Regions from separate parts of the Paractinoplanes abujensis genome, predicted to be linked through region 3. Evidence: riboswitches for the same ligand, from Rfam matches in the RefSeq annotation. Region 3 holds a riboswitch; each other region holds the start of a gene.

What was found. Region 3 has a riboswitch for cyclic di-AMP ahead of BKA14_RS01055 (LysM peptidoglycan-binding domain-containing protein). Riboswitches for the same ligand answer to the same signal wherever they lie in the genome.
Region 1: it holds a riboswitch for cyclic di-AMP, as region 3 does, so the genes downstream of both, BKA14_RS45235 (LysM peptidoglycan-binding domain-containing protein) here and BKA14_RS01055 (LysM peptidoglycan-binding domain-containing protein) in region 3, are expected to answer to the same signal.
Region 2: it holds a riboswitch for cyclic di-AMP, as region 3 does, so the genes downstream of both, BKA14_RS29195 (coiled-coil domain-containing protein) here and BKA14_RS01055 (LysM peptidoglycan-binding domain-containing protein) in region 3, are expected to answer to the same signal.

The regions. Positions count from the first base shown of each region.
Region 1 is NZ_JACHMF010000001.1:6,144,646-6,147,908, reverse strand. It holds gene BKA14_RS28135 (LysR family transcriptional regulator) at 1-783, opposite strand, end outside; gene BKA14_RS28130 (YybH family protein) at 854-1,216, shown strand; gene BKA14_RS45235 (LysM peptidoglycan-binding domain-containing protein) at 1,232-1,903, opposite strand; cyclic di-AMP (ydaO/yuaA leader) riboswitch at 1,905-2,048, opposite strand; gene BKA14_RS28120 (saccharopine dehydrogenase family protein) at 2,217-3,263, shown strand, end outside.
Region 2 is NZ_JACHMF010000001.1:6,391,490-6,394,752, forward strand. It holds gene BKA14_RS29185 (ABC transporter permease) at 1-111, shown strand, start outside; gene BKA14_RS29190 (ABC transporter ATP-binding protein) at 104-877, shown strand; gene BKA14_RS29195 (coiled-coil domain-containing protein) at 904-1,956, opposite strand; cyclic di-AMP (ydaO/yuaA leader) riboswitch at 1,960-2,096, opposite strand; cyclic di-AMP (ydaO/yuaA leader) riboswitch at 2,308-2,440, shown strand; gene BKA14_RS29200 (coiled-coil domain-containing protein) at 2,444-3,263, shown strand, end outside.
Region 3 is NZ_JACHMF010000001.1:306,602-309,864, forward strand. It holds gene BKA14_RS01050 (serpin family protein) at 1-891, opposite strand, end outside; cyclic di-AMP (ydaO/yuaA leader) riboswitch at 1,092-1,249, shown strand; gene BKA14_RS01055 (LysM peptidoglycan-binding domain-containing protein) at 1,252-1,803, shown strand; gene BKA14_RS01060 (M4 family metallopeptidase) at 2,047-3,263, shown strand, end outside.

The DNA of each region.
Region 1 (3,263 bases), 5.8 Mb from region 3:
CCGTACGGGATCAATGGGAATGGTTTTGAGCTGCGGAAACGCGGTCGCCATGGACTCGCTGAGCACGCCCAGGCCGAGGCCGCGCGACGCCAGCTCGGCCACTGCGCCCGGCGCCGACGCGACCAGCACCACATTGGGGAACAGGCTCGCGGCCAGGCACGATTCGTCGAGCACGGTGCGGACGCCGGTGCCAGCGGGCAGAGTGACCAGCGGATGCGCGACGAGCTCGGTCAACGGGATGCGGTCGAGGCGGGCCACTTCGGAGTCGGCGGGCGCCATGGCGGCCAGACCTTCGCGCACAATCACCTGCGACTCCAGGTGTTGCGGAGGTTCGCCGGCCACGCCCACCAGGGCCACGTCCACCGTGCTGACCCGCACACCCGCGACGAGCCGGTCGGAGTTGTCCTCGATCAGGTCGAGCTCGATCGCCGGATGCTCGCGGCTGAAGGCGGCCAGCGCGGCGAACAGCGGCTTGACCTCGCATCCGGTCACCATCCCGACCGTCAGCTGTCCTCGCACGAGCCCCCGCACCTCGTCCACTGCCTGCCGCAGACCGGCGGCGGCCTCCAGGGCTGCTTTCGCGTACGGGAGGGCGGCCGCACCCGTCTCGGTGAGGCGGGCGGTGCGTCCCGAACGGTCGAACAGCGGCGCTCCGATCTCGTGCTCCAGCGCCTTGACCTGCGAACTCACGCCGGACTGGGTGATGCGCACGCGTTCGGCGGCCCGGGTGAAGTTCGCCTCCTCGGCCACGGTTACGAAGTACTCCAGCTGACGCAGTTCCATAACTCCCAATGCTAGTTCCCATAAGAACTATGCGTTGGACTTGTCGACCCGGCCGGAGCAAGGTGGACGCATGACCGAACGCGAGAAGGCCAACCGTCCCGAAGACCTGACCCGCCTCTTCGTTGAGCGTGCCAACGCCAAAGACGCCGAAGGGCTGGCTCTGCTCTATGAGGAAGACGCGGTGATGGCCTATCCGCCCGGCCGCCAGACCGTCGGCCGGGCCGCGATCCAGCGGCTGTGGGAGGAGGCTCTGCCGCACATGCCGTCCTTCACGCCCGAGGAGCCGTTGCCCACGCTGATCAGCGGCGACCTGGCCCTGACGTCGACGCCGCCGAGCGACGGTGCCGGCGCCCGGGCCCAGGTGGTGCGTCGTCAGCCTGACGGCACATGGTTGCGTGTCCTCGACCAGCCGGAATTCGTCAACCCGGCCTGAGGCGACCGGCGTCTGTCACAGCGCGAGCGGCTGACCGGGATAGATCCGGTGCGGGCTGCTGAGCACGTCGCGGTTGAGGCGGTGCAGGGCGCGCCAGCCGCCGGGATAGTTCGTCCGCTGGGCGATCACGGCCAAGGTGTCTCCGGCGCGCACGATGTAGACGCGTTTCTTCGCACGGGTAGGCGTCGAGCGGGTGACCGAGCCGGCTGTCGCGGTGGCTTGTGCAGTCGGTGCGTCAGTGGTTGTTGCTTGAGCCGTTGCCGCCGCGGCTGCTCTGTCAGCGCGGGCCTCGGCGAGTTGGGCGGCTCGATACTGCCTGGTCGACGAGGCTCGACGGCCGCATGTGGGCCAGGCCCCCAGGCCCTGGCCGTCGCGCACGCGTTCGGCGATCGCGATCTGCTCGGTCCGGCTGGCCTGGTCGGCGGTGCGAGCGAACCGTGACCCGCCGTAGGCGCGCCAGGTGCTGCGGCTGAACTGCAGGCCGCCGTAATAGCCGTTGCCCGTGTTGATGCTCCAGTCGCCGCCCGACTCGCATTCGGCGATGGCGTCCCAGTTGACCTCGGCCGTGGCCGCGGGTGCGGCGGCGGCCGGCGTGGTGGCGATCGGCCCGATCAGAGAGGTGATGCCGGTGACGCCCGCGGTGGCGATGGCTAGTGCGGCGCGGGCAGATGGACAGACTCGTGCCATGACATGAACCCTCCACGCCTGCGAGGTCAGCTGTCGGGTTCGGGCTGAGGTGCCCGGCCGCGTGGTGTGGCGGCTTCACCCCGAGGCGCGCGGACGCGCCGAGGAACGTGGGTCCCCCGCTCCATGCCGTTGAGGTTCGTCCCGTCGGGCGGCGGCAGGACTCGGCGTTCCGCCCGCGGTGTCCGCGCAGCGCGGACAGGGCCGGCTCTGAGGCCGTGAAAGACCCCTCACCAGCCGGATCGATAGAGGAACAAACGGCTTGAGACTAAACCGAACGAGCGGTTGGCGGAGCGCTGATGCAGAATCCAGAACCATGACCGATCGAGCCAGGGATCACGATATCGTCGTCTACGGCGCCTCCGGGTTTGTCGGCGCGGTGACCGCCCGTTACCTCGCCGAACACGCGCCGGAGGGCACGCTTCTGGCCCTGGCCGGGCGCTCCGAGCCGCGCGTGGCCACCGTCCGCGACAAGCTGGGCGTCGACTGGCCGATCATCGTGGCCGACGCCGCCGACACCGAGGCACTGGCCCGCCTCGCCGCCTCGACCCGGGTCGTGGTGACGACAGTGGGGCCGTACCTGAAGTTCGGCCAGGCGCTGGCCCGGGCGTGCGCCGAAGCCGGCACGGACTACGTCGACCTGACCGGCGAGGTGGTCTTCGCCCGGCGGAGCATCGACGCCAACCACGAGACGGCCGCGCGCACAGGCGCCCGGATCGTGCACTCCTGCGGTTTCGACTCGGTCCCCTCCGACCTGGGCGTCCACGTCCTCGCGCAGCAGGTCGCGGCCGACGGCGCCGGGGAGCTCACCGACACCACGATGGTCGTGACCAGCATGCGGGGCGGGGTCAGTGGCGGCACGATCGACTCGATGCGCCAGCAGCTCGACGCGGTCAAGAACGATCGCGGCCTGCGCCGGCTGGCCGCGAGCCCCTACTCGCTCAGCCCCGACCGGGCCGGCGAGCCCGACCTGGGCCGGCAGAGCGACGTCGCCACCGTGCGCGGCGCCGACGTGGATCCGACGCTGCGCGGCACGCTCGCGCCGTTCTTCATGGCGTCGTACAACACCCGCGTCGTCCGGCGCAGCAACGCCCTGCTCAACTGGCGCTACGGACGCCGCTTCCGCTATCGCGAGCTGCTCAGCGTCGGGGCGTCGTCCCTTTCACCGCTCGTGGCAAACGGGGTCAAGGTCGGCTTCGGCGCCCTGGTGGCGGGCATGATGCTGCCGCCGACCCGGTTCGTGCTGGACCGCCTGCTGCCCAAACCGGGCAATGGCCCGAGCGAGCGGGCGCAGCGGGAAGGCCACTTCACCTTGGACTTCTTCACCACGACGACGACCGGCGCCCGCTACACGGCCCGTTTC
Region 2 (3,263 bases), 6.1 Mb from region 3:
GCGCAGCCGGCGCCGCTGCTGTGGATCCAGGCGGTGATCTGGACGGCGCTGGTGAGCTTCGGGGGTTACGTCTACTTCTGGCGCGGAGAGAAGGGCTACGGCCGTGGCTGACACTCGGGAACCCACCGTCATCGCGGACAACGCGCACATCGTCTACCGCATCTACGGCTCGGTCGCGCCGGGCGCGAACACGCCGCTGGCCAGCCTCAAGCGCATCGTCACGGGCAAGAAGAGCGCCGCCGTACGGGAGGTGCACGCGGTCAAGGGCGTCAGCTTCGTGGCCTACAAGGGCGAGGCGATCGGCCTGATCGGCACCAACGGTTCGGGCAAGTCGACGCTGCTGCGGGCGATCGCCGGGCTGCTCCCGGTCGAGCGCGGAGGCGGCATCTACGCGGCTGGTCAGCCGTCGCTGCTGGGTGTGAACGCGGTGCTGATGAACGAGCTCTCCGGCGAGCGCAACGTCGAGCTGGGTTGCCTGGCCATGGGCATGTCACCGGCCGAGGTGAAGAAGGAAGCGGCCGGCATCATCGAGTTCTCCGGCATCAACGACCGGGGCGATTTCAGCTCACTGCCGATGAAGACGTATTCGTCGGGCATGGCGGCCCGGCTGCGCTTCTCGATCGCCGCGGCCAAGAAGCACGACGTGCTGCTGATCGACGAGGCGCTGGCCACCGGTGACGCCAAGTTCCGCAAGCGCAGCGAGCAACGGGTGCGTGACCTGCGCAAGGAAGCCGGCACGGTCTTCCTGGTGAGCCACAGTGAGCAGTCGATCCGCGACACGTGCGAGCGCACCATCTGGCTGGAGTCCGGCGTGATCCGGGCCGATGGCCCGACCGAGGACGTGATGAAGGAGTACGAGACCTACGTCAACAAGTAGGTGGGTAGGTCTCGCACTCCGGGGACTTACCTGACCGACAAGTGCACGTGGTTCGTGTGGTCGCTCGAGGGGTCGCCGTTGCCCCTCGAGTACGCCTTCCAGCCGCTGGACGGCAACCAGATGCGTTTGAACCAGATGACGTAGAGCACGCCCAGCCGGTCCGAGTTGTTGATGAAGTAGTTGGCCAGGTTGGTCCCGTACGTCTTGTCACCACCCGACGCGACGCCGCCGAAACCCTTCTTCTCGGCCGCGAAGTCGCACGCCTGCCCCTTGGGGTGCTCGCCGCTGTTCTGCTCGCGGAAGCACGCCACGTAGCGCGTGAAGCCGTCCGCCTGGGCCTGCTTGAGCGCGTGCAGGGTCCGCGGCGTCAGGCAGCCGCTGGTGGTGGGATCGTTCTCGGAGCAGCTCTCGTCGGGCAGCGAGCCGTCCTTGTTACGCGGGGCGGGGGTGGCCTTGTCGCTGGACCCGCCGTCGGTCGACTCCGGGGCGTCCTCGCCGGTCCGGTCCGAGCCGCCGGTGTTGGCCGCCTTGAGCGCGTTCTCGGCCTGCACCTTGCGCTTGGCCATCGTGTTGACGTGCCCCTGCTGCTTGCGCACCTCGGCGTCGATGGCCAGCTTGGCCTTCCGCTGGCCGTCACGGGTGGCCTTGAGGTCGGCCACCACCTGGTTCTCGCGCACCGCAACCGTTTCGAGCGTCTCGGCGCGGTCGAGGAAGCCGCCGCCCGACTCGGCGCCGAGCAGCGCCGTCATCGGGCCGAGCCGGCCGGTCCGGTACGACTTCTGGATGATCTCGTCGATGGCTGCCTGCCGGGGGGCCAGGTCGGCGTCGAGCTCCTTGAGCTTGGCGGCGAGCTGGGCCTGCCGGGTCTTGGAGCGGGCCAGGGCCTCCTTGGCCTCGACGAAGCCCTTGGAGGCAGCCTCGAGTTGCTGGATCAGGGACTTGGGGGCGCCCTCGCCGTCGTCGCCGTTGTCACCCGGCGCCGCGGCGGCCGGTCCGGCCACCGCCAGGGTCAGCCCGGAGAGCGCGACGAGCAGGGCCAGCAGGGCCGCCGTTCGTCGCCGGACAGTCTTGTGCCGCACACCTGTTCCTTCCGTCGGCCGCCGACCGAGTTAGCTGACGGGTTCGGGACGGAAGTAATCCCTACCGCTGGTTAGCGGATTCACCCCGGAAAGATTGGTTCCCCGGTTCGCCCGGCAGGGCGATTAGGCGGCGGTCTCCTTGGGGGTGGAGACCGCCCCGACCATACCGACTTCATCACGAGATCGACAGTTATCACACGCGCTGCATTTCACCGGCGACGCCCCGTCACGGCAATTACAGAATGTGTTCGAGTGACTACTAAATTGCTCATTCTCTGGTCCTGAAGGAGCGCGAACTCTCGGGTAAACTAGCCGCCGGTTCTGCCGCCGTGGCGCCGCCCCCGAGGTGCCGGCAGACCACCGCCCAATCGCCGCGAGGCGAGCCGGGGAACCAGGTCAGTGGGGTGCATCCGCGCAAGCGGTAGGGATCGCTTCCGTCCCGAACCCGTCAGCTAACCCGGTCGGCGGTTTACCGGAAGGAACTGCATTGACCGTACGACCCCGCCGGTGGCTGATGCTTGCCCTGGCGCCGATCGTGGCCCTGTCTTTCCTGGCCGTGCCCTCCTCGCCGGCGCTGGCCGAGCCCGGCGACGACACCGCTCCGAGCGAGGGCAGCGCGGGTGACACGGTGGGCAAGAACGCCACCCTCGACGATGTGATCGAGTCCTCGAACCGGCGTTTCGTCGCGGCCCAGGCCGCCGTGACGAAATCCACAGCCGAGCAGAGGCGGCTCGCCAAGGAGATCAGACTGGCTGAAGGCAAGCGTCTCGCGCTGCTCCCCGAGGTCAACGCGATCGCCGGCCAGCAGTATCGAACTGGCCACCTGGGGGCGGCCAGCTTCCTGCTGGGCAGCCAGAACTCCGACGACTTCCTGGCCAAGGCGGTCTCGCTCGAAGAGATCAACGCGATGCAGGACCGCAAGCTGGCCGAGCTGAACAAGGTCATCAACGAGGTCAACACCAAGAAAGCCGCGCTCGACGCCGAGGTCAAGAAGCGTAAGACCAACCTCGTGGCCATGAGCAAGCAGAAGAAGGCGGCCAACGACGCGCTCGCGCTGGTCGGCGGCGAGAGCCTCACCCACGGCATCGTGCTGGCCAAATCGCCGGCCGCTGCTCCCGCGCCGCGCAATTCCGACGGCGGTTTCTCGCCCGAGGGTTGCAACGTCCAGGACGAGACCACGAGTGGCTGCGTGACGGCCCGCACAATGCACATGTACAAAGAGGTGAAGAAGGCCGGCTTCAATCGGTTCGTCGGCTGTCACCGCAACGGCGGGCCGTTCGAGCACCCGAAGGGCCGGGCCTGCGACT
Region 3 (3,263 bases):
TTTCTGCAGCGGCTTGGTGAGCTGGCCGGCCCAGCGCAGCTCGAAGCGGGGCAGCGCGATGTCCTCGAAACCGCGCGGGGCCAGGCTGCCGCTCAGCGCCTGCCAGTCGGCGGCACCGGCCATCTTGCCGTCCTCAGCCAGGATGATCTCCATCCCGTAGCGCCCGTTTTCGCCGTACGGGAGACGAAGCATGCGGAAGCCGTCGCGCTCGGCATAGCCGTAGGAACCGCCCGAGTGGTGCATTGTGGGCACCGTGACCGGCCCGCCGGGAGTGGTGAACTTCTCGTCGCGCGTGATGAGGAAGATGAGGAACTCGTTCTGCCACGTCCCCAGGAAGTACACCGCATTGAGCAGTACGAGGGTGGCTTGCGCGCTGGGCAGGCCGAGGTCGCGCGCGATGCCCTTGATCCGGCCGCCGGTGTTCTCGTCGACCCAGTCGTCGATCTTCTCAGCCGTCTCCGCCGACCCCAGATCGGCGTCCTCCACGGTGCCGCCGAAGCTGTGCCGCACGAAGTCGGCGTAGTCGTCCTCGAGCGGGCCGTTGTTGTACAGCGCGTCGGACACCGACAACGTCACGTCCTCGGTGTCGGCCAGCTCCCGCAGCAGCGCCCCGACCCGCTCGTCCTGACCCTCGCGCAGACCCAGCACCCGCGCCATCTCGGCTGCGGTGTCCCCGTCGGCGCCGGCCGACACCATGGCCAGCAGCACGGACACCGACACCGGGGACGTGACCGTGTTCGCGTCCTTCTCGTCGAGCTGGGCGAACAGGTCGAAGCCGAACGTGTTGACGGCCCGGGCCACCGGGGCGGCGTCGGTCGCGACCAGCTTCACCTTGATGCGAGCGGCGTCACCGGGCACCTTGTCGCCACCACACGCGGCGGTCGCCAACACGCCACAGACCAGGACAAACGCTGCTAGGGCACGGATCACACCAGTGAGACTAGGAACGGGCCTCCAGGGTTCCCGGATCGATGAGTCGAAGTTCACGATTCGGCCCGCGGATTTGGCTGTACGGGTCGTCGCCTGGTTACCGTCGGCCGAGTCCCGCAGTCGCGGGCACCCCGGGCGGAACGCCGAATCCTGCCGCCGCCCGTGCGGAAACGAACCCAGGCATGGAGCGGGGGACCCACAAGTTCCTCGGCGCGCCGCTGTTCCCAGCCGGCGCGCCTCGGGGTGAAGCCGCCTGCGCGCGGCCGGGCAGCCCAGCCCGAACCCGACAGCTCACCTCGCAGGCGTGGAGGTAGCTCTTTCATGGCACAGATCGCTAAGAAGACCCGTGTCGCGTTCGGCCTGACGGTCGCGGGCGTCGCGGGCGCGGTGGGCCTGCTCGGCCCCGCGTCGCCGGCCCAGGCCGCGAGCGTGAACTGGGACGCCGTCGCCAAGTGCGAGTCCGGCGGCAACTGGAGCATCAACACCGGCAACGGCTACTACGGTGGGCTGCAGTTCAGCCGCAGCACCTGGAAGGCGTACGGGGGAACGAAATATGCCCCGACCGCCAACAAGGCCACCAAGGCGGAGCAGATCAAGATCGCTGAGAAGGTGCTGAAGGGGCAGGGCATCGGGGCCTGGCCCACGTGCGGCAAGAAGGGTGGCACCCCCGCCAAGCCGGTCGCGAAGAAGCCGGCCGCGCCCGCCAAGAAGCCCGCTTCCGGCAAGCACTACGTCGTGCGTTCCGGTGACACGCTGGCCTCCATCGCGGCCAAGCAGCACGTCAAGGGCGGCTGGAAGGCGCTCTACCAGCTCAACAAGACGGTGCTCAAGAGCCCCAGCCTGATCTATCCCGGTCAGCGGCTCGCCCTCTGAGTCGTCCGCGCGTCCGGCCCGGTTTGCCGATCGGGCCGGACGCGCGCGCCGCGTCCCACTGTGTGGACAGCCGGATCGGTGCCCGAATTCGCCCCGTGAGCTGCCCCGCGACAAGCTGGACATCGACCCAACTAAATGGAAACTTAAACTTTACAGGCGATTTCTCCCCGCGCCGTCCCGCGAACTGTGAGGATCTCTCGCATAGACAGACGTGGATGTCTGTACCTCGTGGGGAGGAAACACGTGAGAATTGCTGTCGCGCTGGCCGGCGCCATCGCCCTGGCCAGTGGGGGCCTGGTGGCCACCGCCACAACCGCGTCCGCCGCGCCGGTCACCCCCGGCTCGTCGCTCATCGACCAGGCCGGATCGGCGATCAAGAAGTCGGCCAAGGACCGCTACACGGTCTACAGCAACAAGAACGGCATCACCCGCTACACCCGCACCTACGACGGTTTGCGCGTCTACGGCGGTGACGTGATCATCCGTACGAAGGCCGGGAAGTTCGCCGGTGCGTCGGCCGGCCTGGCCAAACCGCTCAGCCTCGGCACCAAGCCGTCGGTCACCGCCGCCGGCGCCGCCGCCACGGCCAAGGGCCAGTTCCGGGGCACGATCACCCAGGCCGGGACGCCGGAGCTGTTCGTCGACGCGAGCAGCGGCATCGGCACGCTGTCGTGGGAGACCGTCATCACCGGCTGGCAGCCCGACGGTCAGACCCCGTCCCGTTTCCACGTCATCTCGGACGCCCTGACCGGCAAGGTCGTCGGCTCGTACGACGAGATCGAGAACATCGCGGGCACCGGGAACAGCATCTACTCGGGCCCGGTCGCGCTCGAATCGACGCCGGCCGGGGAGTCCTTCACGCTGATCGATCCCGTACGCGGTAACGGTTCCACTTGCGACATGAACAACCGCACGTCGGGCACCTGCACCACGTTCACCGACGCCGACAACACCTGGGGCACAGGCGCACCCGCCGACCGGCAGTCGGCCGCCGTGGACGCCCACTTCGGCGCCGCGGTCACGTTCGACTACTTCAAGGACGTGCACGGCCGCAACGGCATCTTCGGCGACGGGCGCGGTGTCCCCTCCCGCGTGCACTACGGCAACGCGTACGTGAACGCCTTCTGGGACGGCGCCCAGATGACCTACGGCGACGGCACGGGCAACGCCAAGCCGCTGGTCGCGCTGGACGTGGCCGGGCACGAGATGTCGCACGGCGTCACCGAGAACGTGGTGCCGGGCGGGCTCACCTACTCGGGCGAATCGGGCGGCCTGAACGAGGCCACAAGCGACATCTTCGGCAGCATGGTCGAGTTCCACGCCGGCAGCACCGAGGACGCGGGCGACTACGACATCGGCGAGAAGATCGACATCAACGGCAACGGCTCGCCGCTGCGCTACATGTACAACCCGGCCCTCGACGGGCGTTCCCACAGCTGCTGGTCGACCTCCACGCGCAG